DNA from 4 places in the Paenibacillus sp. FSL H7-0716 genome. Region 2 is predicted to be linked to each of the others. Evidence: riboswitches for the same ligand, from Rfam matches in the RefSeq annotation. Region 2 holds a riboswitch; each other region holds the start of a gene.
The links. A riboswitch is a leader RNA that binds a small molecule or an ion and turns the genes downstream of it on or off. The one in region 2 is predicted to bind cyclic di-AMP.

Region 1: it holds a riboswitch for cyclic di-AMP, as region 2 does, so the genes downstream of both, MHH60_RS02800 (APC family permease) here and MHH60_RS28375 (hypothetical protein) in region 2, are expected to answer to the same signal.
Region 3: it holds a riboswitch for cyclic di-AMP, as region 2 does, so the genes downstream of both, MHH60_RS23740 (C40 family peptidase) here and MHH60_RS28375 (hypothetical protein) in region 2, are expected to answer to the same signal.
Region 4: it holds a riboswitch for cyclic di-AMP, as region 2 does, so the genes downstream of both, MHH60_RS27710 (3D domain-containing protein) here and MHH60_RS28375 (hypothetical protein) in region 2, are expected to answer to the same signal.

What each region holds. Positions count from the first base shown of each region.
Region 1 is NZ_JBBODA010000001.1:624,325-631,860, forward strand. It holds gene MHH60_RS02780 (ABC transporter ATP-binding protein) at 1-591, opposite strand, end outside; gene MHH60_RS02785 (FecCD family ABC transporter permease) at 647-1,681, opposite strand; gene MHH60_RS02790 (FecCD family ABC transporter permease) at 1,681-2,736, opposite strand; gene MHH60_RS02795 (iron-hydroxamate ABC transporter substrate-binding protein) at 2,957-3,964, opposite strand; gene MHH60_RS02800 (APC family permease) at 4,168-5,985, opposite strand; cyclic di-AMP (ydaO/yuaA leader) riboswitch at 6,110-6,269, opposite strand; gene MHH60_RS02805 (disulfide oxidoreductase) at 6,464-6,928, opposite strand; gene MHH60_RS02810 (DsbA family protein) at 6,925-7,536, opposite strand, start outside.
Region 2 is NZ_JBBODA010000037.1:33,879-41,414, reverse strand. It holds gene MHH60_RS28395 (sensor domain-containing protein) at 1-1,221, opposite strand, end outside; gene kdpB (potassium-transporting ATPase subunit KdpB) at 1,249-3,273, opposite strand; gene MHH60_RS28385 (aspartate kinase) at 3,363-4,592, opposite strand; gene MHH60_RS28380 (Na-translocating system protein MpsC family protein) at 4,649-5,026, opposite strand; gene MHH60_RS28375 (hypothetical protein) at 5,036-5,488, opposite strand; cyclic di-AMP (ydaO/yuaA leader) riboswitch at 5,600-5,759, opposite strand; gene MHH60_RS28370 (response regulator) at 5,971-6,672, opposite strand; gene MHH60_RS28365 (ATP-binding protein) at 6,669-7,536, opposite strand, start outside.
Region 3 is NZ_JBBODA010000023.1:12,651-20,186, forward strand. It holds gene rluF (23S rRNA pseudouridine(2604) synthase RluF) at 1-207, shown strand, start outside; gene motB (flagellar motor protein MotB) at 320-1,135, opposite strand; gene motA (flagellar motor stator protein MotA) at 1,119-1,919, opposite strand; gene MHH60_RS23720 (hypothetical protein) at 2,126-2,419, shown strand; gene MHH60_RS23725 (4a-hydroxytetrahydrobiopterin dehydratase) at 2,648-2,935, shown strand; gene MHH60_RS23730 (c-type cytochrome) at 3,017-3,373, opposite strand; gene MHH60_RS23735 (GNAT family N-acetyltransferase) at 3,501-3,986, opposite strand; gene MHH60_RS23740 (C40 family peptidase) at 4,176-4,667, opposite strand; cyclic di-AMP (ydaO/yuaA leader) riboswitch at 4,673-4,815, opposite strand; gene MHH60_RS23745 (C40 family peptidase) at 5,178-5,606, opposite strand; cyclic di-AMP (ydaO/yuaA leader) riboswitch at 5,664-5,802, opposite strand; gene MHH60_RS23750 (hypothetical protein) at 6,020-6,850, opposite strand; gene MHH60_RS23755 (M1 family metallopeptidase) at 6,862-7,536, opposite strand, start outside.
Region 4 is NZ_JBBODA010000034.1:44,334-51,869, forward strand. It holds gene veg (biofilm formation stimulator Veg) at 1-147, opposite strand, end outside; gene yabG (sporulation peptidase YabG) at 424-1,326, opposite strand; gene rsmA (16S rRNA (adenine(1518)-N(6)/adenine(1519)-N(6))-dimethyltransferase RsmA) at 1,492-2,376, opposite strand; gene rnmV (ribonuclease M5) at 2,373-2,924, opposite strand; gene MHH60_RS27710 (3D domain-containing protein) at 3,101-4,267, opposite strand; cyclic di-AMP (ydaO/yuaA leader) riboswitch at 4,553-4,782, opposite strand; gene MHH60_RS27715 (TatD family hydrolase) at 4,981-5,751, opposite strand; gene MHH60_RS27720 (HD domain-containing protein) at 5,803-7,086, opposite strand; gene MHH60_RS27725 (AbrB/MazE/SpoVT family DNA-binding domain-containing protein) at 7,382-7,536, shown strand, end outside.

The sequences.
Region 1 (7,536 bases), on a different contig from region 2:
GACCATGATGATGGTACGGCCCTCTTCCTCATTCAGCTTTTGCAAAAGTTGAAGAACTTCGAGTTGATGCGCCATATCTAGGAACGTTGTAGGCTCGTCAAGGAATAAAATATCTGTTTCTTGTGCTAACGCCATAGCGATCCAAGCGCGTTGACGTTGTCCACCTGAGAGACGGTCAATAGGGCGATCATGAAAAGATTCCATTCCCGTAACAGAGATGGCGTTGGAGATGATGTTACGATCCTCAGCGGTCATCGTGCCAAATCCCTTTTGATGAGGGAAACGACCGTAGCTGACCAGCTCAGACACCGTCAAACCGTCAGGAGCCGTTGGGTTCTGCGGTAGAATCGCTAGCTGACGAGCAACCTCTTTAGTTGAAAAGTTATGAATTGATTTGCCGTCCAGCATTACGGTGCCACTCTTCGGCTTCATAATCCGGGCCATCGTTTTGAGGATTGTAGATTTACCGGAGCCGTTAGCGCCCACCAGTGCGGTGATTTTTCCCGTAGGGATAGACAAGTTCAATCCTTTAACTATAGTAGCCTCTGCATACCCAATACTTAATTCTTCTGTATTCAAACGTTCTGACATGATCTACAACTCCCTTAAAAGATTTATGGAGCTATGCTCCTAAGTATGAACGAATTTACGCTTTAGACTTGGCGAGTAAATATAAAAAGTAAGGTGCGCCAATAATCGCAACCACAATGCCAGTAGGAACTTCCGCAGGTTGCAGCACCCATCTGCCGATGGTATCGGCGGTAATCATAAGAAGCGAGCCTGTCAAAGCACTAGCAGGTAGTAACACCTGATGACGGGGTCCCACGAGCCTGCGAGCCAGGTGTGGTGCTATCAGGCCGACGAAGCCAATACCTCCGCTTACTGCGACGCAGGCGCCGGCAAGCGCTACGGCTGTTACCAGAAGGAGAATACGTTCCTTCTCCACACGCATTCCTAGACCTAATGAAGTATGATCTCCTAGATTCAATACATTTAGAACCCGGGCTTTATAGAAAGCGAACGGTAACAGAATCGCGATCCAAGGCAGCAAAGCAAGGACGAATCTCCAATCCCCACCCCATATTTTCCCGGCGATCCAAGTAGCTACAAATTGATAATTATTAGGATCAAGCCTAAGTGCCAATACAAGCTGGCAAGCATTGATTCCTGCAGCGACCGCAATCCCGATAAGGATCAGCCTTGTAGGAGACAGACCATCTGCCTTCCGGTAGGCAAGAATATAGATTAAAGCTGCGGTCAGGCCAGCCCCACCAAGCGCTAGGAGAGGCAAGACAAATATCGGCGCTGCTGTTGTAGCCGGAAAAAACGAGATGAAAATGATTACCGCAAAACCTGCACCAGCACTTATTCCCAGCGTAGCCGGTTCAGCGAGTGCATTACGTGCAAGACTTTGTAGAATACAGCCCGATACTGCAAAGCCCGCTCCAACTAACAATGAAATTACGATGCGGGGTAATCTGAAATCAAATAAAATAAGCTTTTGCTGATGTGTTCCATCACCCAGCAGTGTATGTAATACCTCCAGTGGGGATAGACGCATAAACCCTGTATTCATACTGACTATAAACACAACGACGATCAGTATAGCAAGGAGTGATAACACCGTTAGGGCGCGTGTACGGCGTTCTTTTTCATCTGGAGTAAGGGTTAATTTGGGCATTACAGCTCCCCCTTCCGCTTACTCGCTAAATAAATAAAGAACGGTACGCCGATGATGGCAATTAAAGCTCCTAGCGGTGTCTCATAAGGTGCATTTATCATTCTTGCGGCAATATCTGCAAAGATAATCAATAAGCTCCCTAGAACTGCCGAGCAAGGGATAATCCAGCGGTAGTCCACTCCAACGAAATAACGTGTAACATGCGGAATAATTAGTCCTATAAAAGCAATCGGGCCAACCGTTGAAACCGCACTTCCAGCTAAGATAACCACAACAATCATACATGCCAATTGAACTAACCTTGTCCGCTGCCCCAGACCAACCGCAACTTCTCTTCCTAGGCTGAGCAATGTGACGGATCGTGATAACATCATCGCTGCAATTAAGGCTACGGCCACCCAAGGGAATATAATCTTGATCTGAGTCCAGCTAGCTCCACCCATCCCACCAGCTAACCAGAAGGCTATGTCCTGAGATAAGTTGAAAAGAATAGCTACTCCCTGACTAATAGCAACCAATAAAGCACTAACTGCCGAACCTGCTAATGTCAATCGCAAGGGGGTCAGGCCATTAAAAGAAAGCGAACCGATTCCGAATACGATAAAAGAGGCCACAGCGGCACCGATAAAGCAATACAACATTAGTGAAGTGAATGAGAGTGAGGGTGCAAAAGCAAATACTATTGCCAGCGCTACCCCTGCTCCTGCATTCAAGCCTAACAGCCCTGAATCCGCAAGCGGGTTTCTTGTCATCCCCTGCATGATAGCCCCTGCTACTGCGAAGCAAGCACCGACTAAGGCGCCAGCAATAGCACGTGGAAATCGCAGTTCTCTAATCACCTGATGTTTTTGTAAATCTGGATTGAAATGAAATATAGCTTCCCATACCGTAGCTAACTTGATATCTGCCGCACCCACTGAGACCGAAAGTGCCAATCCGAAGGCAATGGCAGCAAGTCCAAAAATAAGAATACCAATGGCAGCTGCCGGTCGGGTATGTAGAGCTTTTTTAGGTTCATTGTTAATACGATTTGCGAAATCTGAGGGTGAAACCATGAGTCGTCTCCTTATTCAATAGTTACAATGGTTTATATGATAACAACAATCATTCTCATTATCGCAAAAATATTTATGTTGTACAATTGCAGGAACGATTTTTCCGTACTATGGGATTGGTTTATAAAAAAATGGTGCAGATCTTTGTATCCCGAGATACTTGATCTGCACGCCCTTCCCCACCGAAATGATCAGTCTCATTCATGGTGAATTACGACTTTTATTTCACAAGACTTTTTAGCACATCGTCAATGATTTTGCTGCCAGCGTTCGCACCACTGTAAAGCCAGCTGCTCGTTGAACTCATTTCATGCACATTTCCAGCTTTTACAGCTGGGATGCCCTTCCAGATTGCACTATCTAGGATCTCCGAACCCTCAGTCTTATCACTATTTACAAGGAAAATATGATCTGCGGTCAGCTCAGAAAGCTTCTCTAGCGAGATCGGATTCCAAGTTGCTCTTGTTCCTACTGGGATCTCTGTTACTAAGTTAGGCAACGTTACGCCAAGGTCTGTATATAATACAGCTCCACTGCTGCGGGTTTCGTCTACAATATAGAAGTTTTTTTGCACCAACCATAGAATCGCCGCGGACTCTTGTCCAATAGCTCCTGCAAGCTGTTCTTTCGCAGCCGCTGCTTTAACATCATAATCTTTAATGGCTTTTTCTGCTTCAGGGGTTTTGTTCAAAATCTCACCCATCTTGAGCAACGATTTGCGCCAATCTTGATTTAGTTCATCCCCAATTACATAAGTGGGTGCAATCTTATTCAACTGATCGTAAATCCCGTTCTGAACAGAAGACTCCGATGGGATGATAATAAGATCCGGAGCAAAGCTGGTTACAGCCTCTAACGGAAGATCGTAACTAATTGTAGGAACATCCTTCAATTCAGTGGCCAGATAATCCTGAACGCCATTTGTAACTGACCATTGAGCTACTGGAGTTACACCCAGAGTTACCAAAGAGTCCTCCAAATATGAACCCAGCACGCGCTGTGGATTAGCTGGAATCGATACTTCATGACCCATTGCATCAGTTAACGTCTTAGGTGCAGCAGGTGCCTCTGTAGATTCTGCTGTAGGAGCTGTTGTAGGCGCTGCTCCTGCATTTGATGAACTTTCAGCATTATTATTACCACAAGCGGAAAGTAAAAGCGTCATCACTATTAATCCGCTCATCGTTACTTTCATGCTTCCTGATCTTTTTCTGTTAAGCCAAAACATTAAAAACCCTCCTATATGTAACTGCTTTGATATTCAAAGGTGATCATTACCTCTGCTTCACTTTTAAATGATATTGATTCTCATTCTCTATGTCAACATATAAATTTCAAATTCTGTGGATTTGCAACAATTTCCTTCATATAAAATACAAAAGAGGTTATATTCCGAACGTTCCGGATATAACCTCTTTTTTTATCTTCTGCTTATTTATTTAAATGATAAGGGACAGTCGCTACTACAACGTCCTTTTGATTCATTAGATACGAGCGGATTAAAAAGCTGGTCTGATTATGAAGCACGGCTTGCCACCAATGTTTGGTAATAAACTGTGGAATCAGAATTGTGATGTGATCCGTCGCAGCTGTCTTCCACTCTACCGTATCGATAAACTTCACTAACGGACGAATGATACTACGATATCTGGAACGAAGTACAATCAGGCGTACACCTGGATTCCATTCCTCCCACCGTTGCTCCATCTTATGAATGTCTTCTTCATCAAAGCCTACATACACAGCAACAACATTATCTGTTAGAGACTTCGCATAGCTGATGGAATGTAATACAGCACGTGTAACCCCTGCAACAGGAACAACTACAGTACTTCCTTTAATTACAGGTTTATCAGTAGCAGGACATATACGCAGTTGATCCGCAGTGTTCAAATAGTGCTTATGAATACGGTGGAACACGAACATTACAGCAGGTAAGAAAATGAATGCCATCCATACGCTTGAGAATTTAGTAATGATAAAAATAAGTGTAATCGTCAATGTAGTCAGCATACCGATGGTATTTACTACAAATCTTTTCACCCATCCAGCGGGTCTGGTTTTGATCCAATGCACCATCATCCCCAGTTGGGATAAGGTAAAAGGAATGAACACGCCTACCGCATATAGTGGAATCAACCCTTCCGTATTCCCATGGAATGCAGTCACAAGTATGATAGACATAACTCCTAGAAAAATAATGCCATTTGAGAAGCCCAGGCGGTCACCACGGACCATAAATGCATGTGGCAGATATTTATCTTTTGCAAACATAAAGGCGAGCAGCGGAAACGCTGAATATGCTGTATTAGCTGCCAAGAACAAAATCACTGCAGTAATCCCTTGAATGAAAAAGTACAATCCGCCACGGCCAAAGGTCGATTCAGCGATCTGAGAGACAACCGTAGCCTTTTCATCTGGCACAATACCATACCAATACGCCAGCACAGTGATTCCGGTAAACATAAAGCCAAGGATAAGTCCCATGATCATTAGCGTCTTGGCTGCATTTTTCTCAGCCGGTGCTTTAAAGTTTGGGATCGCATTAGATACGGCCTCAACTCCCGTTAGGGCTGAACAACCAGAGCTAAACGCTTTTAATAGTAGAAACAAACTTACATTAGATACGGCGCTTCCTATTTCAGGAACATTCGCATGCGCGCCACCCATTGCATATTTAACGATACCGGAGATAATCAGAACAACAATCGAAACCACAAACAAATACACGGGAATTGCGATAAATGAAGCCGATTCAGTCACTCCGCGAAGATTAATGATTGTTAATAGAACGATAACAGATACAGCGATGAGAACAGTATGATTATGAAGACTTGGAAAAGCCGATGTGATCGCATCCGTCCCTGCCGAGGCACTAACCGCTACGGTAAGAATGTAATCCACCAATAATGAACCCCCAGCGAGCAGCCCTGTCGGAATACCAAGATTACTCTTGGCTACGATATAAGCTCCGCCTCCTTGCGGATAAGCAAAAATCGTCTGCCGGTAGGATAAAATCAGGATGGCCAGCAGGCCCAATACGGCTAATGCAATTGGCAGGGAATACCAGATGGCAGTAAACCCGGCAGCCACCAGTACAATCAGAATTTGTTCTGTTCCGTAGGCTACAGACGAGAGCGCATCAGAAGACAGGACAGCCAGTGCTTTAACCTTGGATAACTTTTCATGATCGAGTTCATTCGACTTCATCGGACGTCCGATCAATAGTCGTTTTACCTTGCTTACCATGGTGGATACAGTTCCTTTCTTTGGGAGCTGAAACGGAATTTCCGTGCGCTGTTTTCATCGGTGGATTTCATAAATGCAGACACAAAAATAAGCATACGGAAATGATCCGCATGCTTATGCATGGTCATTTTCCCACCTTGCTTACGAGGTTAGCTGGCGGATTCGGGCTGTGGTTATAGCCCTACGGTAGAGATCTGTTCGACCCGGTTCCGATTCACCCCATTGGCATGAATGCCAAGTTTGGTTCCCCCGTTTTTCCTAAGAAAATTCAGCGCATATTCAACTTCTCACAAGGTCTAATATTAGTCTACAAAGTGCCTACAGTAAAGCGTTGAAAAAAATGAAAAAAGAATGAAAAAACATCCAATAAGCTCAAATATAGCGTCTTATTGGATGCTCTCTTTCATTATCTTCAATTATCCCTCTAGCCCGTGATTTTAATACCTTTTCAGCGTTTTTGTACCTTCCAAAGTAAAAACTAAAATCCTAAGCTCTCCTCTGCATCTACTTCAATCACTTCTTCTTCCTTACGTCCATACCAAAGAAGGAGACTAATTAAAGCAAACGCAATTAAAGCTAACAAAGGAATCGTTATAAATCCGAAGTAGTTCAAGTAATCTTTATTACAAGGAACACCAATTGTACAAGGTAGAACTTTACTTAACGCTGGAATCTTCTGTTCCGCATAATGATAGATTGAGATACTGCCACCAATCAAACTTAATGGAAGCACATAAGGAATGATGCGCTTATCTCCGCGGAAAGTGGCAATTCCCAATAAAAATAACTGTGGATACATAAAAATCCGCTGAAACCAGCAAAGCTTACAAGGTTCATAATTCAAGACTTCACTTAAATACAAGCTACCAGCTACAGCTACCAAAGAGACGAACCAGGCCAGATAGAGGCAGTTACGCTTGCAAAAAGATAGGAATTTTGTCACTTTGCCTCCACTGCTTTTGCGGCGGCGTTAATTTCAGATGTAATCGCTTCAATATCGAAAGGTTCAGCCGTTTTCACTCCATTAATGTAGAGCGAAGGCGTATTTGTCACGCCTGCGTCAGTTGCCAACTGAATATCTTTCTTCAGCTCATCTGCATAAGTTTTCTCTTGGATGTCTTTACGCAACAGATCGTAATCGATCGCTAATTTCTCTTTTTCAGCAAGGCTTACCAAGAAATCCTCAGTGGCCCATTCCTCGCTCTCATCCCCTTGCTGCGCATACACAGCATCATAGAACTTCCAGAATTCATCCTTATTCTGATGGTATACAGACAATGCAGCTAATGAAGCTGTTTCAGAGTCAGGACCAACGAAAGCCATATTTACAAAGTAAAGAGCTGCTTTTCCCTCGTTGACAAAATCTTGAACAATTTTCGGTTTCATGGAGCCAGCAAATTGGGAACAAGCTGGACATTTGAAATCGCCAAATTCAACAAGCTTAACAGGTGCATCCTCATTACCAATCCTAGGTAGCTCACTGTAATTGAATTCTACCGGTTCTCCTGTAGAGACATTCTTTGCTGCATCTTTCGAAGCTAACATAAACAA
Region 2 (7,536 bases):
GGAGATGGTTCCTGCTTGACCCATGCACTGTTTCAACCGATCGGCAACGGTTTGCAAAAGGCGATCCCCGAACGAGTGGCCTAAAGAATCATTAATATATTTGAACCGATCCAAATCAAGAAACATCACGGCAAGATTGTGGAAATTGCGTGATGCATGCTCTAAACCTATAGATAAATGGTCCATGAATAGTCTTCGATTCGGCAAATCCGTAAGTGGATCGTGATAAGCCATGTGATTAATGGTTTCTTCCGACTGCTTGTGTTCGGTGATATCTTTGCCAATAGCATAAACACCGACATTATTTCGATCTATAATGATCGGAACGAGCCGAACCTGCAGGTCGACAACATGTCCGCGTTTGTGTCTGATTGGCAGTTCAAAGCTCGACGAGGTTCCCCGTTTGGCACGCACATAGTACCGCAGGTATTCGGTTATATTTCGAGAGGCGATTAAATGATCACAGACTCTTCCCAATAGCTGATTGGAGGAATAGCCTATTAGTGCTTCAGTAGCAGGATTAATGGTCGTCAGTTTGCCTTCCATGTCAAAGGAACAAACGAGATCCGGATTATGATCAAACAACGATTGGTAGCGGTGCCGGCTTTCTTCCAGCATCCTTTGGGAATCTTTACGCTCCGTAATATCTCGAATGATTCCCCGGAATCCCAGTGGATTCGAATCTTCTGTTCCAGGAATCAGCACGATGGACCCCTCTACGGATTTGCGTGTTCCATCTCTGCGAACGACTTCCCATTCAACGCAGTTAACCGCTGTTCCCGTATGAGCTACCCATTGATACGTTTGTTTTAGTCTCGTCTTATCATCCGGGCCCATGAAGTCCGTCATTTTACGTCCCGCCATTTCTTGCACGGAAACACCCAAAATGTCGACAAGCGATTGATTATATACAAGCAAATGACAAGAAGGATCTGCTTCGTAGTAACCATCCTGAATGCTTTCCAACGTTGCCTTGATTTTCTTTTCTTCCATCTCCCAATTTGCAGCATCCTGTAGTCGTATGGAGCTCAAATTGCGTCGAATGGTGAAATAGAGAATGCCGGACGTAGCGAAAATGGCAACTGTGCCTGGAAGTAAGCTGGAGAGTCCGAATTTGAAGCCGAGCAGCAACAAACATGCTAAAAGCATATGGATCGCAACGATGCGCACCGAAATAATGGTGTCTTCTTTTTTTCTTCTCGTATCAACATGCTTCTCCATCGCAGGGTACCTCGACTTCAACAGAATCTAAAGTAAGTTCAAAATCATATCGATCAGTTTAATTCCGATGAAGGGGAATATGACGCCGCCCGCTCCGTAAACCAGAATATTTCGCGACAATAGCTGGCTCGCTCCCCTCGGTTTAACCTTCACACCTCTTAGAGCTAATGGAATTAATAATGGAATGATAACCGCATTAAAAATCAGAGCGGACAAAACGGCACTGGTCGGTGACTGTAAATCCATAATGTTCAAAACCTGAAGCTCGGGAATTACTCCTGCAAACATCGCAGGAATGATGGCAAAATATTTCGAAAAATCATTTGCGATACTAAAGGTGGTAATGGCTCCGCGAGTTATCAAAAGCTGTTTTCCGATGGAAATGACCTTGAGAAGCTTTGTAGGATCGGAATCCAGATCGACCATATTGGCGGCTTCTTTAGCTGCATTCGTCCCGCTGTTCATCGCCAGACCGACGTCTGCTTGGGCTAGCGCGGGAGCGTCGTTCAAGCCATCGCCCGTCATGGCTACCAATTTTCCTTGCGCTTGTTCCTCACGGACAATGCGGATTTTGTCTTCCGGCTTGCTCTCGGCGTAATATTCGTCAATACCGACATCCTTGGCAATCGTAGCAGCAGTAAGCGGATTGTCTCCGGTACACATGATGGTCTTAATCCCCATCTGCTGCAGATCTTGCAAGCGTTCGCGGATTCCGGGTTTAATCGTATCTTTTAAATAAACGAGACCGAGAATGCGATTGTTTTTGCTCACAGCCAGCGGAGTTCCGCCCAGTCTGGAAATACGGTCGCTATGCTCCTGAAGTTGATTCGGAATTTCTCCGCCTCGCTGTATGATATAACTCTTGACCGCATTAACCGCTCCCTTGCGGTAAAAGTTGCCGTTCAAGTTGAGTCCGCTCATCCGCTCTTCAGCCGTAAACGGCATCGCTTCTCCTTGGTATGCCCGTACATCGCTGTTCACATGGTGTTGTTTGGCAAGTTCAAGGATGGAACTTCCTTCAGGCGTATGATCGAATATGGATGAAATAACAGCGACTTCAATCAGCTCCTGTAAAGATGCGCCAGGTAAAGGGATGAATTCTGAAGCCCTGCGATTGCCGTATGTGATCGTCCCCGTCTTATCGAGAATGATCGTATTGATGTCACCCGCCGTCTCCACCGCTTTTCCCGATTTGGCTAAAATGTTGTATCGGGTCACACGGTCTATCCCGGAAATACCTATAGCGGATAGAAGTCCGCCTATGGTCGTCGGAATTAGACATACAAACAGGACGATTAACGTGGTTATGTCCAGTTGAACACCAATGTACGAAGCGAGTGGATGCAAGGTGACGACCACGATCAGAAAAATGAGCGTGAAAACAATCAGAAGCGTGTTCAGCGCGATTTCGTTTGGAGCTTTCTGACGCTTGGCTCCCTCAATCAAGGAGATCATGCGATCAAGGAACGAATGTCCCGGTTCGGAGGTGATCTCCACTTTAAGCCAATCGCTAACCACAGTCGTCCCGCCGGTAACGGAATTTGCCTCCGGCTGCGCCTGTTTGATGAGAGGGGCTGACTCCCCGGTAATCGCCGATTCGTCAACTGCGGCCAAGCCTTCTATGATAACGCCATCTCCGGGAATCACTTCCCCGGCTTGAACGCAGACGATATCTCCTTTACATAGCTCGTCAGCGGCTACCTCTCGAATGGATCCATCCTTGAGAATCTGCCTCGCGAACAGCTCTTTTTTTGTTTTGATCAGGCTGTCTGCTTGCGCCTTTCCCCGTCCTTCGGCTAAAGCTTCTGCAAAATTGGCAAAGAGGATGGTGAACAGTAAAATAACAAACACCCCGACGGTGAATCCGATCGACTGTGTGCTGCCAAAATAGGCAGGAAAAAGAATGATCAGCAGAATCAGCAAGGTTACCGTTTCAAGCACGAATAAAACCGGATTCCACATCATCCGCCGCGGATTGAGCTTGCGTATACATTCCATAAGCGCCCGAGTAACCGTTGCTCTGTTGAATGAATTTCTCCATTCCTGCTTCATGAGGATCACCTTATTCCGTCCGTTGCACTAGCGATTTTGAATGCTGCCCCACCTTCGACAAAGCCGTTTTTGGCTGCATCAATCACGATTTAGCTCCACTCGCGATCATCGAGTTCAAACACAGTATGCAGGGAGCGAACAACTTCATGCAGCTTGGTGCCTTCGATTACGCACGAGATTTTTATTTCAGAAGTGCTGACTGTGTGAATGCTTACGCCGGTTTCGGCAATGGTATGAAACATCGTTGCCGCAATACCTGGAGAACTGACCATTCCTGCCCCGACGATAGATACTTTCACCAAATCGGAATGGGCTTCCAAGTTTTTGAATCCAACGTCTGCCTGGATAAGATCAAGCACACTTTTTGCCTTCTCCAGATCGGCGAGACTAACGGTAAAGGACAGGTCTGCCTTGCCATTCCTTATCCCGCCCTGAACGATAAGATCGACATCAATGTCGTCTTTTGCAAGCGAATTAAAAACCGTGGCGAGTCGGTTGGGGCTTGTTGGCATATCCAATAAGCTTACATGCGCAATAGGCTTGTCGAACGCGATGCCACGAACCACGATTCCTTGTTCCATATCCGTTTCCTCCTTCACTTGCGTCCCTTCATGGTTCGTAAAGCTGGATCGAACGACCAGCTTCACTTTATTTTGTTTGGCACATTCCACTGCGCGGGGGTGGAGAACCGCCGCTCCGAGATGAGCCATTTCCAGCATTTCATCGTACGAGATTTCCTTCAGTTTTCTGGCCAGCTTGACGATGCGGGGATCGGTTGAATAAACACCGTCCACATCCGTATAGATTTCGCACAAGTCTGCCCGAATCGCTGCTGCAAGCGCGACAGCTGTTGTGTCGGAGCCTCCTCGTCCAAGCGTTGTAATCTCGCCATTTTCTGTCGCGCCTTGGAAGCCGGCTATAATGACGACGTTCCCCTGATTTAGCGCATTCCTTATTCGATCTGTCTGAATGTCGATAATCCGTGCCTTCCCATGGTTTGCTTCTGTAAGAATGCCAGCTTGCCATCCGGTTAAAGAGATAGCTTGTTCGCCCAGGACGTGCAGTGCCATGGATAACAGGGCTACCGCAACTTGTTCTCCGGTACTGAGCAGCATATCCATTTCACGTGCTGAAGGAGTTGTCTCCGCGATTTGTTTGGACAACTCGATCAAATCGTCCGTCGTATCTCCCATTGCGGACACCACGACGACGCACTGATGGCCTTCCTGCCTTCGGTCCGCGATCCGTCGCGCAACGCGCTTTATCCGTTCGGCGTCGCCTACGGAACTGCCTCCATATTTCATCACCAATAATGACAACATCATCTCTCCCGTGTATGATTTCGAATTTGTCCCGTAAAACCGTTTACTTAAACTTAATCATGCATAAACTTGTTCTCGATATCGCAATCCAAATGAATAAGCTCCATTTTTTCTCCGGTGCCGATGCAAATGTCCGATTGAATGGAAGTAACGTCGCAACCGACAATTGAGGCAACTTTAGGCTTCAACAGTGCTTGCAAACGTTCGCGATCCATTTCGCATATCGTTTGATGAATGCTTCTGCCGCGTATGGCATGGACAGAGATGGATTGTTCAATTGTTGGAGTCCCTTTGGCAATGATCACAATATGATTTTTAATGACTCTTACTTCAACCTCCTGCGGATGTACGCCGAGCACTTCCCGCTCACATTGCAAATAGGCTTCCTTCAGTTGGTTGGTTAACTCCTGCATCATACATTTCTCCTTCATGTCAGGAAATCAGAATGAGACGTAAGAGTCAGTATGTTCCATGAAATAGATGTGTTCTTTCGGAAAAGGCAAATGAACAGGGGATCTGAGAGTAGGAACACAGTTCAATAACGTCGATTCGGCAAGTTCTTTCCGGAATCTCCCCCATTTCTCTTCCTTCTCTTGAACCAATTGAAAAGCTTGGGCAACATCAAGACCTTTCAGATTCATAAAAACGGAAGCCCATCCGACGAGGTCGAACGTTCTACTGCTGCAAGGCAATCGATATTCGCCCCAACCCCTGAATCCATTACCGGATAGTTTCAGATATCCACAGATGCTATCTTTTTCGTTGTTGGATAATAGACGCTGGGTCAGTTCTTGATCGAAACGAAATACTTCGATGGAACGAATTCTCTCCTCATACCGAAAACCGGACGATTGAAGACCCAGCAGCGGATCCGCTTCTTGTACATGTAACATGCTTGCCACACTCCTAAATGTTTTTTGGGTACGACAAAAAGCCCGAAGAGCAGAGAAACGAGGCTCTCGGGCAGTCTGTTGTCAGTCCATCGGACAAACGCAGCTCGGGTACGGTTCTCTCTCAATGCGCTTACGAGGTTAGCTGTCGGGTTAGGGCTTGAGAGTACCCTTTCCATGTGCTACGCAGACAAGGAATTCACCCCGTGAAACCATGTAAAGGCTTCAGGTTGGTTCCCCCGTTTCCCTTTAGGGAATTCAGCGATTCAATTGATTTTGAAGTTGTTGATAGAGATCATACGCTTTTTTCACGACAATGTAAAAGCCGAATCCGACATCGATTTTTGATTTTTTCGCCTTTTCTCGTGCATGAAAGCGGATGCATTGAACAAAAACTAACCGAGACGGCAATATTTCTGCAAAAAGGTTCCATTATTACGTTTTCGAGTGGTGGAGAATCGACTTAGACAGGATGAACGCTTCTGTTATTCCCTGGACAGGAAGCGATAGCCGATCCCCGGCTCCGTCACAATGAACTTGGGTTGGGTTGAGTCTTCCTCCAGTTTTTTGCGAAGATGCCCGATATACACCCGCAAGTAATGGCTGTCTGACTGATTGTGTTGGCTGCCCCACACTTGTTGTAGCAACTGACGCTGCGTGACGACCTTCCCGGCGTTGGAGGCGAGAATTTTCAACAGATCGTATTCCGTTGGGGTCAGCTTGATTCGTTCTCCCTTCAATTCCACGTTCCGATGTGCCAGGTCGATGGTGAGCTCGCCGAACTGGAAGTGGGGTTCGTTCGCCGATTTGGCCATGTGCCGCAGCGCAACACGTATTCGGGCGACCAGTTCTCCCATTCCGAACGGCTTGGTCACATAATCATCGGCGCCGCTGTCTAATGCGGCGATCTTGTCTTCCTCCCGATCTTTTACCGTTAGGACAATGACCGGCGCATTCGACCATTCCCGGATGCGGCCAAGAATATCCATACCGGACATGTCAGGCAATCCGAGATCAAGAACAATCAAGTCCGGCAATATCAAGGAAGCCTGATGCAGACCTTCCTCTCCGGTCGAGGCTTCATAGATGGCATATTGATGGGCTTGCAGGGTTACCTTTAGAAGCTTGCGAATTTGGGGTTCATCATCGACGATTAAAATGCGAGCCCCATTTTCTTTAGTGGTCATGATTCTAGATGCCCCTTTCTTAAAAATGTTGCATACTTGTCGTCTTGCTTGTTAAAGGGAAGCATGATCGTTATAATGGTCCCTCGCTGCTCGTTCGGCTTCGCCGAAATCGTTCCCCCATGAAGCTCGACGATTCCTTTGCATATGGCAAGTCCTAAACCCGTACCGGTTATTTGCTTCGCCGCGGCTGAACGGTAAAACTTTTCGAATATCCGATCATGTTCGTCCTCTTCCAGTCCAATCCCTTTATCGGAGACTGAGATGACAACGTCATCTTCCTCGGTTTGTACAGACAGGACGATTTCACTGTAATCCGGACTGTATTTGATCGCGTTGCTGACCACATTGACCAACATTTGCTCCAGCAACACTTCATCGCCCAGCACTATAATGGGGTCGTCATCCGGCAGCTCGGCGCGGAGCTTGCGATGTTGTTGAAAGTCCTTGACTTGAGTCAACGTAACGCCGATTAAGTCCTCCACATCGCACCAGTTTTTCCTAAGGCGCAGCATCCCGCTTTCAAGTTGAACCATGCTGAGCAAATTTATCACCAGTCGATTCATGCGAAGAGCACCGTCCCGGATCGTGAAAAGAAGCTCCATGCGATCCTCCGAAGAGAATAGATGCTCGCCCTCGATCAGACCGGTTGCCGAGCCGATGATGGCTGCTAGTGGGGTGCGCAGCTCATGGGAAACCGAATTCAGAATCGCGGTACGAAGCCGTTCCGACTCTGCTGTAAGATGAGCAATCTTGGCTTCCTCCGCCAGCTTGACGCGAGCTATTGCGCTCGCCGCCAAGCCTGCGAGCGCTTCGAGGAGCTGCATTTGCTCGGTTGAGATCCCATTTAGTGTTTGTTTTGGATAG
Region 3 (7,536 bases), on a different contig from region 2:
GAGCGTGTCTTCCGTATTATTTTGACAGAGGGCAAAAATCGTCAGATTCGTCGTATGTGCAGCGCTTTTGGCTATGAGGTTCGAAAGCTGCAACGCATTCGGATTATGAATATTCGCCTGGGGGCATTGCAAACGGGAGAATGGCGGGAGCTGTCTGCTGATGAGAAGAAAGAGCTTGGAGCTACGCTGAACTACGAGTTACTGTAGGAATGTTATTACAATGTTACAGGTCCATATAGAATGTAGTACTCGCAACAAAAAAGAGCTGTCCAGGGTCTAAGACCTTTGGACAGCTCTTTTTATTACCTTACGAAATCACTTATTCAGCAGAGGGAACAATCCCTGTAAACTCTTTGGATTCTTGATATTTGCGAATAATGGAAACCTCTACCCGGCGATTCTTGCTTCGGCCGGTAGCTGTGTCATTATCCGAAATAGGATGATACTCGCCGTATCCAATCGCACTAAATTTGCGCGGATTTAGATTCGTGTTCTGCAGCAAAATCTTCATGAACTGAAGTGCCCGATCCGCACTCAGATCCCAGTTGGATGAATAGTTGCTATTAGAAATCGGAATATCGTCGGTGTGCCCTTGCACTACTACATCATAATCCGGGAATTGTTGCAGCATCGTTGAGATGGATTTAGCTAATTGCCGCGAATCATCCTTAACAATGGCTTGGCCAGAGGCGAACAATGCGTTATCACTGATCGTAATCATTAGCTGAGATTGATTAAGCTTCGTACTGAGCAGATCCGTTAGACCGTTGCTCTTAATATATTGATCGAATTGTTTCTTAAGCTTCTCTAAATCCTCTTGTTCCTTTTGTCGTAGCTTTGCCATTTCTGCTTCTTCAGCTTTCTTGGAAGTAGAGCTACCCATCTTATCATTTTTCCCCAGATCTTCTTGAGTCTTACTAGGCATTGCTGCCCGCTCTTCAAGAATACCTGTACCGCCATTAAGTGCGGAACTGAAGGCCTGACTCATCTCTTCAAATTTCTTGGCATCCGTTGCGCTCATAGAATACATAACGATGAACAGAGCCACCAGAAGAGTCATGAGGTCGGAATAAGGTAACAGCCACGATTCATCGGCATGTTCTTCATGCTCTTCGTGTCTAGTCTTTTTGCTCACCTGATCCACCGTCCTTCTCATTTAACTTAACGCGTTGCGAAGGTGTTAGGAATACAGCAAGCTTCTGATTGATGGCAATAGTAGATACACCGGACTGTATGGACAAAAGACCTTCGACCATCATCATTCGAACTTCGATTTCTTGTTTGGAGAGACGTTTCAGCTTATTGGCAATAGGATGCCATAATACGTAACCTGTAAAGATACCTAGCAAAGTGGCGATGAAGGCAGCCCCGATTGCCGCAGCCAATTTGTTCATATCACTCATATCAGCCAGAGCGGCGATGAGGCCGATAACCGCCCCGAGCACCCCAAGGGTAGGAGCATACATACCTGCCTGTGAGAAAATGAGCGCTCCTGCTTTATGTCTATCCTCTGTGGCGTGGATATCCTCCATGAGGACATCGCGGACAAAATCCTGATCATTTCCATCAATGATCATCCGCATGCCATTCCTGAGGAAGTTATCTTCTATTTCATCGACCTTTGATTCTAGAGCCAACAGACCTTCACGCCGTGTGATAGAAGCCCATTCCATGAACATAGTGATTAATTCGGGTTTACTGATTAATTTCTTTTTGATAAAAATCATTTTGAACAGACTTGGAATCTTTTTGACCTCGTTGAAAGGAAAAGCCATGAAAATAGAAGCTGCCGTACCCACCAAGATAATAACGTAAGCAGCAGGTGTGGCCAAAGCATGAAGTGGAGCGTGCTTGAGGATCATGCCCCAGATTACAGCAACCAAACCAAAAATTAAACCAATTATTGTTGAAATTTCCATTTTGCACCTCGTCCGTGAGATTTAAGATGTGTTCCGACAATGCCGCGTATATCATCCTTGAAACAGCGGCAGGGCACTCTGTGCGAAACCGAATTAACGTATATTCTTATTTATCGACATCATTCGGTTTTTTGTGAAGTCATTTTTTCGGCTATAATGGATAAGGTAAGTAATTATTCATCTGTGAAGAAAACGGAGTGATATACGTGGGTGTAAAGCATGGTAGAGATTACGGTGAAATTCTAACGGATTTGACCGAAGCCGTCGGACGAATTTCCGATGGATATTTATTTTTCGAGATGGATCCGGACGAGTGGCAGGAACTACCCCAAGAATCAAAGCTGGAGGTATGGGAAGCATTGGCTGAGGATCTTTTCTTCGCGTTGGGTAATGAACCTATGATTGAAGTGGGGAGCGGCGTAATTATTTACGATAAGGACACGCACCGCATTAATATTTTAGTTGGCGAAGAGGATTTGGCTTCAGTGGTTTTGATTTAGGTTGAGGAGACGTCGGGACGTAATTTGCCCGTAGTTAGTAGCCCGTGTTAAAATTGATAAAGCCGAGTTATAATCGCTGGGATTTGTGAATACATTAAATCGAAAATATCGCCTTTATCCTGGCACATCCCTTGGACCTCAGAAGCTAAGGGATGTTTTGTTTAACGCCTAAGTCAAGTAAAGGGAACTGCGCACTTTACTGCAATTTTTTGTAAGGGAGGAAACGAATTGTTATTTACGGAAGAGGAACTGCGTGAGGAGATCACTAAGCTGGAGGGCTGGAAGCTGGATAATAATGTTATGGTGCGAAAATATATGTTCAGCCAATATATGAAGGGCATTGCTTTCGTTGATGAAGTAGCCACGATTTCTGAAGCCTTCGATCATCATCCACATATTACGATTGATTATAAAACAGTTACCCTGCGACTTGAATCTAATGAAGAAGATGGGATTACGGCTCTAGATCTTCGAGCGGCGCATGAATTTAATGAAGCCTTTGAAAAAAATCACTAGTTTAGCCAAAATCATAAAATAAACGCCCGTGCATAGATAGTCACCTATCTCATACACGGGCGTTTTTAGTTGCTTGATGGGTTACTTTTTCTCTGAGAGCCAGAGTGCGACGTTGGCGATCTCTTCAGGCGCTAGCTTCTCCTTAAAGGAAGGCATTTGACCACGTCCTTTAGTGACGATGCTGTAGATTTCCTCAGCGTCATGCTGGCCGCCTTCATTCTGAAGACTTGGTCCAACTCCACCTTGAAGCTGATCGCCGTGACAGGTGATACAGCTGGCTTTCACGGTTGCTTCTGCCTTTGCTGCGTCCAGTTGAACTACCGGCATCGTGGGCTTATTTTCTTCCGCTACCTCTTCTTTACCCGGAAGTGTAAACATGAGTACTACCGCAAAGGCACAGGCGGCAAAAAACAAACCGCTCATGATCCATTTCTGCATCCCAATTCGTCCCTTCTATGTAAGCTGCTCCCTACATTATAGCTTATGGTGAAGCGTTATCATAGGGTTTGTGACAAAAAAATGAACGAGAATACAATCATTCTTATGAAATATATGGTATTTAATATCATTTGTCATAGACCATGCAATAAAAAGGTTTATCTCCTGTAGGTGTGCGGCGTTCATACGTATCTGTAATCGTAAATCCACATTTTTGATAAGTTCGTATGGCGCGTTGGTTCCAGGTCAGGACTTCTAGATCTATCTCACGATCAGGATAACGATTCAAGGCTGTCTGGACGATGGCATCCACGAATAGTTTGCCTAAACCATGGCCGCATAGATCGGGGCGCATCCCAACTCCTAAACGAACGACTCCTTCCATCGGGAACAACTGTGCGAATCCGCACAATACCTCTTGTTCATTTAATATGGAGATATATTGTTCCTCCCGGAGCTGCGGATCACCAAACTCGATGCCAAGAGCCTGCATCTGCTCCCACGGCATCCAGCCATAAATATTATATGGAGGCGTATAGCTCCACTTACAAATAGCTTCTCCGTGAATTGCCTCCATAGGAACTACATGAAAAGTTACCGAGGGATTTATCATAAAGTCATCGATCTCCTTTCACGAGGACATTGCTATATTACTAATTATATACAAAATGGGGGAGGTTCGACTCAGAAACTTTATATGAGAGAAATGTTTTACAAATTATGAGAGGGGTAAATAAGTAATAAGACAAAAAAACAAGCTCTCCTCCAAGAGTTACCTTGGAAAAGAGCCTATGTACGTTACTTATTGCACATCATCATTGTCTTCCGATTCAGCAGCAACCGATTGGTAAGCGTCTGTGCTCATAATGCGCTTGGCACCAACGTAGCGTTTCACGTAGTAGCTATCACTCAGAGAGCTAATCGTAACACCGCGTGAGGTAGAAGCGTGTGCGAACTTACCTTCACCGACATAAATGCCGACATGGGAGACACCTTTGCCACTTGTATTGAAGAATACAAGATCTCCGGCTCTTATATCATCACGGGAGATTGCTGTGCCCATTTGATATTGGGAACCTGATTGGTGTGGAAGGTTAATGCCAATCTTATCAAACACATACATTGTAAATCCGGAGCAATCAAATCCGTTAGTGGATATACCGCCGGATACGTATTTAGTACCGATGGCCTTGTCAATCACTTTATCCATTTTGGAATCTGCGAAAGCGCTTCCTGCTCCGATGGTGAGGATGATGGAAAAGCTTAGTACTGCTGCTGCTAACTTCTTCTTCAAAAGTGTATACCCCTTCCAAATGCCTACGAGGTTAGCTTAAGGGTTCGGTTGAAGGTCCCCTATGACCCCTCTATATAATGGAGGTCAATTCACCCAAAGTTGGTTCCCCCGTTTTCCTAATAGTTAGGAAACTCGGCTCATACTGTTGATTAGGATTAGCTTGTAATCAATACATGACAAAACCTTTGTAAATAACAACTTAATGATTACAAAAATGTTACTAAAATCTCACTGCGCTAATTGTAACAAACAGAAAGCCGCTTGGCAATCGTTTTTAACATATTAATGCAGAAAAATTGGCATTTTTACGGTAGAAAGGCATATGTAAGCGTTAATAATGACCTAATTTTTAATATAATTGCAATTTTTATCAAATAAACGTGTTTCAATTGGGCTCTAATAGTGTAAAAATATATTATGGAAAAAAGAAAAACCCGAATTTGATTACGGGCATAATCAGATTCAGGTTCATATAGTTGTAATTATGAGGTTATAGTTGTGAGGAAGGTTTCAATCGAAGGCTACAGCTTGATAAGCTGAAGTACTCATTACTCTTTTAGCGCCAACATAACGATTGGCCCAGTAGGCCTGACTGAGTGAAGTGATGGTCACTCCACGCGAAGAGGACGATTGTGCGAATTTTCCGTTTCCAACATAAATGCCGACATGGGATACTCCATTGCCAAGTGTGTTAAAGAACACTAGATCACCAGAACGCAGATTGCTTTTGGATACAGCAGTTCCAACGCTATATTGAGCTTTTGATGTACGAGGTAAAGTAAGACCCACATTCTTGAATACATACTTTGTAAATCCAGAGCAATCAAATCCGGCAGTGCTTGTACCTCCGGTTTTATAGGCAACTCCAATAGTCTTTGAGATTACAGAGTCCATTTTAGAGTCGGCAAAGGCGCTTCCTCCACCAATAGATAACGCCATTACAAGTCCTAGCGCCGCAGCGACGCATTTTTTTCTTAAATTATGTCTTTTCAAAAGATGTACTCCTTCCAAGGCCTGCGAGGTTAGCTTAAGGGTTCGGTAGAAGATTCCCTATGATCCCTGTAAAGCGAGATCAATTCACCCAAAATATGGTTCCCCCACTTCCCGGTGCAAAGGAATTAGGCGTGTTAAGCACCAGAGAATGACGTTTCGACAGTTACACTTACGATAAATACATTTAGTTATGTAGGAATCGTTTCAATTGATTACAAAATTGTTACTAATAGCACAGGACTTATTGTAACAGAGCTTTTACGATTTTGCAAATACTCTTAAGTTATCCGTATTGAGAAAAAGTCCCAGCTCCTAAATACAGGAATTGGGACCTTTTTATTATGTCAAATAAGGTTGATTTATTGTGGAAATGCTTTGCTACGCCATAGATGATATTGTGCAGAGATTCCCCACATTTTTAAGAGCGTAGAAGGTAGTGGTGAGATTTGCCGTATTATAAGTGCCGGTAGGCCGGGACAGAACAGACCCGTCAGTCCGCACACTAGCAGTAAGAGCAAGCCTCCCGCACCAAGTACAATGGAAACACCTATAGCAGGAATCAGTGACCGCAAGCAGATGAACAGTGAGGAGAACATTCCTGTACCGCCGGTGTAACCAAACTGCATATATAGAAGAAACAGGCGCACGATAAAAATATATATAAGCCATGCCAATACGTATGGTACTAAATGAAGTAACAAAGCGTAGTTAAACAAAGAGGATAAGAACAGCCCGTACATTTTTGGAGCAAGCCAGTAAAGCGGCAGCAGGGTCAGCACCCATTCGATTAGGCTAAAGACTAAGACAGGTAGTCCATAGATCTTCATGCCAGGGAAAAAGAACAGTCCACGCTCGCCCTTTCGCTCCTGGTGGAGCTCATGCAGCAATCCTGCCCTTATGAAAGGGGAAAGCAGAAGTCGCAAGACAACAAGCGCCAGAAGCATCCATAACCAAGTGCGTATCGCAGGGTCCGTATTCAAGCTGAACTGTCCCTCGATATAATATAACAGTCTGCCCATACCGCTGCCTCCGGCGTCTTTATCCGGATAGCGCAGTAGAATTGGAATAATAGCAGATCGGATGAAACCATACATAAAGTAGCCCCAGAGCAGTCGGTAGATGAAGAGCAGAATTAAAATATAAAATTGCTCCTTCATGCTTTGCCAGCCGCGGGTTATCGATGTTCTCACAATCATTCACCTCACCAGACAAGAGTTCCGAGCACGGTTTCAAGTAGTTTAGTTACACTTAATGTCCAGCGAGAGAGCGTCTTGGGCTCTATTTCCGCCAGCCTAAAGTTGTTTAGATGTTTGCTCTCCAATAAGATGGAATGTTCAGGGTCAATCTCAGCAGAGAGAAGAGGCTTATCGCTTAACAATTGAAACGTAGTCTCTGCTCCTTCACCGTTCCAGACCCGCTGCACCGAAGAGCTGTCGGCGAATGTGAATTTCACGGGAACATCAACGTAATGGCTCCCTTTGTTTGAAATCTTCACTAATGATTCGTAGCTTGGGGCATCGCCGCTGTTATTTTTTTTAAAAGTAATCGTATCTACTGAGAAGTCAGGCGCTCCATCACCATAAATGTAATCATCGAAATAGGCCTGCCATGGTTTTTTGGTTACCTTCTCAACGACTTTCTGAAAATCTGACGTAGCAGGATGCTCGAAACGGAACTTACGAGCGTAGGAGGACATGATGTTGTTCATTGCTTTGGTACCTACCTGGTGTTCGATATCTTTAAGTACAAGCTTGCCGCGGATATAAACATTTCGGCTATAGGAATCCGCCCCTGCATATTTCCACGTTTCCAGATTTAACGGCTCAGGTATAGTTACCAGGCTGGCCTGTAAAGGCAAATTAGACTTGATACCGTA
Region 4 (7,536 bases), on a different contig from region 2:
GACAATAAATACAGAAGGGTACGTTTCTTCCAGGACACCTGTGCGTTCAACGGTTTTACGACGACCTCCGTTTGCACGCAATGTGATCTTATGACCGACGTGAGCTTCAAGACTGCGTTTGATTTCCAACAGCGCGTTATTAGCCATTACCTGACGACCACCTCTTTTCTTGTCCATTATACAACTTTTTCAGGACAATGTCAAAGCAAATAAATAATTAATTATAGTTGATGCATATTTCGTTGTCAACGGAATTTTTTTGCGAAAAATCAGCGCCGGACTAATATCCTTGTTATCTGTAATATAGGCATTACAAAGAAAAAAAGAAAGGGTTAAGCTCAGCGCTCACCCTTTCTTTCGGATATTCTATTCAGCCCATTCAAATTACCTATATTCCTGACACCATAGACCTATCTCTGTCGCTTAAATGGCTGATGGTGTCACTTTTAGCGCCGACAGATTCTGCAGTCGCGGCATTCCGATGCGGAAGCTGCCACGGGTCTCAACACCACCAATACCCTGATTGCCGCTGATGGTATTATTCAGAACATCGCTAAGATTTACAGTATCCCTGATGGAAGTAAAGGATGATTTTGCGGCTACATACACGGGATCCAGAGCATGGATCAAAATTCGGCCAGGTGAACTGGCAAAATTAGCCCCAGCTCCAAGTAATGCCTCGAAATGAGATTGGCAAGCACCGGCAACAATAGTCAACGCATCAAAATTCCGCTCATACTCCCTAGCTACCCTAATAGCAGCTATAAAGTTTTGCGAATTTTTATAGCTATTCAGACTATACAGATCGTAAGTATGCTGTTGCTTCAGTACCCCATCATGACCAGTGATCACTACAATGTCTGGGCGTACACGGGGCAACAGCCGGTATAACGTATCAGCCATTGCAGATTCATGAACATGATGCCCTTCAGCGGGAATCCGCAGCTGCTCGTATAAACTAAGGCTCTTATTCAAATATGCCGGATCGCCATCCAGATGCAGTACTTTACCCGGCACTTCAAAATAAGGAGCTTCCTTGGACGGTGGAGCCCATGTCCCCTCTGTTAGGGTTCCCCCGCTCCGCTGACTTTGCTCCTGACGATCCTTCCGCAGCTGTGTCAGTGATTCCTTCGCTTTGATCTGTGCTTGCTGTCCCCGTTCCGTTATTCGGGTAGGAGGCACTTGAACCAGGTCATCCAGAGGAGAATCCGCCAACAGGCGGAAATCTGTGCCTTTAATGACGGCTCTATCCTGCACAATATTATCTACACGAAATGTTAAATCACCGCCATAAGATTTGCGAACGACCAAGTCTCCTAAATTCATTACAACCACCACCTCTACCCCATCGTATGGGCAAAGGCCTCAGTTGGTTCATAACTCGCCATATTTTTAAAATATAAGAATGTATAATGCTCCACCACAATAACATCCTTATATTTCTACGAGAAACGGTTGTCGTCCTTTAAGACAACAACCGTTTCTTATTGCTTATTCAATTCCAGCGGCTAGCAAAACACTGCTTAAGCGGGCGTATTCTTCAAGACTGAGTGTTTCTCCGCGACGGGTCGGTTCAATACCCGCTTCTGCGAGTAAAGCCTCCAGCTGCTCACGTCCCTGTTCAGGGAAGTAACGAGCCTTCAGATTGTTAGCAATCGTCTTGCGGCGCTGTGTGAAAGAAGCGTGAACCACTTCAAAGAAATGCTTCTCACTCTCCACCTTTACCGGAGGATGCTCTCTAACCTTCAGACGGATAACAGCAGACTCCACATTAGGTTGAGGGATGAATACGGTACGTGGCACGATACAGACGAGCTCAGGCTCGCTGTAGTACTGCACGGCAATGCTAAGACTTCCGTATTCCTTTCCACCTGGAGATGCAGCCATACGCTCCGCAACCTCCTTCTGAATCATTACAACGATGTTATCAAGGGGAAGCTTCTCTTCGAGCAGCTTCATCAGAATCGGAGTAGTCACATAATAAGGCAGGTTAGCAACCACACTGACCTTGTTCACAGTGGTGAAATCTTCCTTGAACATTTCCTGCAAGTTCACATTGAGGACATCATCGTTACGAACCTTAACATGGGGATAGGGGGAAAGTACGTCTTTTAATATTGGAATCAGTCTACGGTCAATCTCTACGGCAGTTACAGCACCCGCTGTTAGTGCCAGACGCTCCGTCAGCGCTCCAATTCCCGGCCCGATCTCCAGCGCCCCAGAATCGCTATCTAGTCCAGCAGCGTCTACAATCTTGTCCAAAATATTTTGATCAATCAAAAAATTCTGTCCCAGGCTTTTCTTGAACTTGAATCCATAACGTTGAATAATCTCTTTGGTCCGTTTTGGAGTCGAAATTTCCTCTCTACCACTCATGAAGTAATGCCTCCCTGATCAATTTGGGCGAGAGCCCCGGCAAATTCCTCCCGCGTAATCCCAAACATCGCCAGCCGCTTGTACAGCTGTTTGCCGTTACAATATCCGATTCCAAGCAAATTACCAAGCGCCATACGTCTTTCAGCAGCCCGAGGGTGTACAAGCATTCCAGCGGCCATAAGATCATCAATACCAATCAAAGCAGGTGCTCCTTCAAAAGAGGTATGTACATTACGCAGCGCATGACGAATCGCCTCTGGCGATGCATTCTCTACACCGATATCCCCTTTTCGAGTTGCGTCCTTCTCTGGAATAAAAGCATGCTTACAGCCCGGCACCTTCGCTGAAACGATTTTACGAATTCGCTCCCCAGCATGGTCCGGGTCCGTAAGAATAATAACCCCTCTACGTTCCATAGCAAGCGCGATCTTAGCAATTACAGTCCGGTTTACAGCAGAGCCGCCTGTCTCAATGGTATCCGCTTCTACAGCACGCTTAATGGCTACGGTATCGCTTTTGCCTTCAACGACGATTAATTCCTTAATCATATTTCTTGACTCCTTCCAAAAAAAGCAAAAAGAAGAGGATTCGCTCCTCTTCTTTTGGTTAAAGAATGTATAAGTGATGAGCGGTTGCTCTGCGATCAACGAAATGATCATCCAGCGTTCCTTAACGGTTATCATCACTATAGCTTATCAAAGGATTTTTTGCAAAAGCTTCAGTTCTAGTTAAGCTCTGGTTTCACAGGTCCAATCACATAAACGGTACGTGATTTACGGCCGAAATTACGAGCATGGCTCAGGGAATCATAATAGACATCCACTTTATTGCCTTTAATGGCACCGCCAGTATCCTCTGCACGGCGGAATCCAAGCCCATCGATATAAACCCACCAGCCAATAGGAATTACATTCGGATCTACTGCAATTGTACGACCTTCCGTTACGCGTGTTCCGGAGGCAGTTTTAGTACCTATCCCTGGCTCTTCTGACGAATAAGCTGTCATGGAGACGTTCTTAATCATCTTCTTGTACTCAAAATCTACGCCAGCCTTGCTTGTGACGTTCTTAGTCTTAGCGCTAACTTTAGTCGTTTTGGAGGTAGTGCTTGATTTGGAAGTTGTTGTAGCTTTAGCAACTACAGTAGGCTTAGGAAGTGCTTTAGTACCAACGGCAATGATCTTATCTTTTGTTACCGTTTGTACTTCCTTGCCGATCATGCGCATAGAGGCCAGTTCTCCGTCTTGATAGATCTTTTCAATATGCTGAACCATGACGCCTGGTTTGCCTGCCTGTGCCACTCTAACTGTTCCCACAGTAAGGGAGGGATCTGCTGTCTTAATAACACGGAAAGGTAAGTTAGTTGTTCGCTGTACCGTTTGCTTGTTGATACGAACGATCTTAATCTCCATGTCAGCAGAGATGGTGGTGTCTAACGAAGGAAAAATCTTATCATAGCCTTCTAGGTTGATACCCAGTTTGTCAATCGCTTGACCGATAGTGTCTTCGGTCGTATATAACGTTTTTGTTGCTCCGTCCGCAGTAAGGCTAAATTTCTGCGCACGATTGATAACGACACGGTCACCGTCTTTTATTTCATCACTCAGACCTAAAGATAATTCATCATGCGGCTGCAGCGAAATTTGCTCTTTCTCCAACACATCACCTAGAAGTGCTTCTCGCGTTTCAAGTGTCTGTGTTTGCCCGTCTATTACTAAAACTAATTGTTTGTTACTTTGACCGTGTACGTACAGCAGAATTAACAGCGCGATTGCGATTGAAATCACACCTGCAAGTAAAAGTACGCGAGTATTTACTTGCTCCCACCGTAATGCGAAAGACCTGCTGGATGACTGCGAATCATGGGATACCTCTGGTTGGAATAAGCCCATTCTCTCCATCCTCCTTACATAGCCTCGTCGTCAATTTGTATATCATGAGGACTGAATTTCTTTGACGAAGCTATTTGAGATTGTCACAGGATACGCACGTATTAACTTAGCGTCTCCTGCTCATGGATCGCCTGCTCGGCACAGCTACTCCCACACCTGTTATATAACAGTATGCGGGCAACATTCAGTTTATTCAAAAATAAAGAAGCCTAAAAAGAGTTCTCTTGAGGACTCTTTCGTGGCTTCTCCGATGTCAGAATACGCGGGAATGTTTGTGCACGAGGTTGCCTCTCTTACTTGCGCTTACGGGGTTAGCTGTCGGGTTCGGACGAAAGAGAGACGCCCTATTTCAGGTCACCCGCTCACGGCGGTTGCCCTTAAATTCACCCCAAAGACCACGTGAAGAAATCAAATATTGTTCTGCGGCAATTCCTAGTCGTATTCAAGATACAGGCATGCGGCAGTCCAATATTGGTTCCCCCGTTCTCCATACGGAGACTCAGCGAGACGATCCATGAATCAATGGCTGTCACAATAACAACAGCTCACATCACTGAAAAGATGATATCCTGTTTTGATGCATGTTGTAAAGGACGATTCAACCACGTTTACGCAAATATATGGTTAAAATATTGTAATAATCAGCCGTTTTTATATTAAAAAAGTTTAATATATCGGCTATTCTCTATTTTTCACCCATTTTACTCCTGTTTTCAGACAATCCCAAATCGTTCCAGTGCGTTCGCATACGTAATTTTAGCCAATTCTTCCCATGTTAACCCTTTAATTTCAGCCGCAGCCTCTGCTACTAACTTCACATGAGCACTCTCATTTCGCTTGCCTCGGAAGGGGTGTGGAGTCAAATATGGAGCGTCTGTTTCGATCAATAATCGGTCCAATGGCGTCTGTGCAAGCACCTCTTTAGGCACTCTGGCATTTTTGAACGTGATCGGTCCTCCAAATGACAAATGAAATCCAAGGTCTAGGCACATTTTTGCTGTTTCCCAGCTGCCTGAGAACGAATGCATTACGCCACCAATTTCATTTGCTTTTTCCTCCCGTAAAATCCGTACGACATCTTCATGAGCATCACGGTCATGTATACAGATTGGCATTTTTAGTTCACGGGCTAGTCCAATTTGTTTGCGGAAGACCTCCTGCTGTACATCCTTGGGAGAGGTATCCCAATAATAATCCAACCCAATCTCTCCGATGGCCACCACTTTCTCATGGCTGCAAAGAGAGGCGATCCAATCGAGGTCGCCCTCTTTCATATCAATCGCATCCTGTGGATGCCAGCCCACCGCTGCATAAATATAATCATAAGATTCAGCCAGCTTCATCGTTGAAGGGATCGTTTCCCGGTTAAATCCAATATTGATCATCTTGCTGACTCCGGCCTCTACTGCACGAGCTATAACTTCCTCGCGATCCTCGTCGAATTGAGGCGCATCTAGATGTGTATGTGTGTCGAACAGATACATTTTAAAGCTCACTCCTTGTTGTTTTTATCAATAGTTCCATAAATATTTGTATTATTTTGCAAAAATCTCTGCTACAGAAGAGGGCAAGCGTGTAAGGGCTTTTTTCAGCTTATCCTGCGGAAAATATAGGTGATATCTGCCACGATGAATTCCGCTTATTGAGCGCACAATATCCGATACCTCTGAAATTTCCCGCAATTGCTCATTCCGATCAAGCAGTAAAATTTGATTATTGTCGAAGGCTGCTCCTGGACGGAACACATCATAAGGCAAATCTGTCGGATAATCAATCTCTAAGTCATATTCTGGGTTAAGTCCCGCTCCCGCAAAACTGCTGCGGATTTCCGCAATCATATCTGTATCCAAATTCTCGATCTCTACATATTTATACAGTTTACGATGAATAAAACGGGTACACAAGTCGCTTAATAACTCATCTTCTTCAAGTGTCCATTGCATAAAAGCAGTCTGTACCAGTGCCTCATCAAGCATTAAATATTGCTTCACTGTTACTTCTCCTCGAAAGAGATCTTCCAGCGGAGCGATCATAAAGCGAAATTTGTACCCCTCTTGGAACAATTCTTTAGCTCTACGGAAGATTTGACGCAAAATAATTTCAGAGCTGCGCGTCACCGGATGAAAATATACCTGCCAGTACATTTGATAACGCGACATTAAATAATCTTCAATGGCATGCATACCTGATTCTTTTACTACAATCCGCCCATTATAAGGACGAAGCATTCTCAAAATCCGATCAATGTCGATGGTTCCATAGTTTACACCTGTATAGTACGCATCACGCAGTAAATAATCCATACGATCAGCATCCAGTGGACTGGAAACCAAATTGACAACAATTTCATGCTCATAAGTCTTAGAGATAACTGAAGCTACTTTACGAGGAAAATCTTCCTCCACATCACGCAATATTTCGGTAATCTCCGTGTCCTCCAAAATAATCCGGCAGGTCCAATCCTCATGGTTCATTTCAAAAGCTTCTTCTATAGAATGTGAAAATGGGCCATGCCCTAAATCATGCAGCAAAGCCGCACACAAAGTAAGCAAACTTTCTTCCGGAATCCAATCCTTATACCCGCTGCGCTCAAATTGCGAAATGATTCTGCGTGTAATTTCATATACTCCTAAAGAATGAGAAAAACGACTATGCTCTGCACCATGAAAAGTGAGATATGAGGTACCTAACTGGCGAATCCGGCGTAAACGCTGAAATTCTTTTGTATTAATTAGTCGCCAAATAATCGTATCCTGTACGTGAATATAATTATGAACGGGATCCTTGAAAACTTTTTCTTCCGTGAGCGGCTGCTTCATGAGATCAACTCCTTCTAATAATTTAATATGATTTTAACTAATATCAGTATATAATAAGTAATTATGTCGTACTTTGTCGAAAAGTATCATTTTTGGTCTTGGTAAATCGACAAAATGCTTTCAGGGTAATTCTTAATTTTTATAGGGACATTCAAAGTTCTTATGGAAATTTTCTTATTCAGCCTATGAAAAAAGGTTGACTGATTTGGGAATCGTTGGTATTATAAGTATCATAAAACAGTGAACAATGTCGAATAATGACGTTTTTGGAACATTGAGAGGAGTAACGATTGTTATGATGAAATCAACAGGAATTGTAAGAAAAGTAGACGAACTTGGACGGGTTGTTATTCCTATTGAATTACGCCGTACACTTGGCATTGGCGAAAAGGACGCACTGGAAATTTACGTTGATGGCGAACGGATTATGCTTAAAAAGTATGAGCCTGC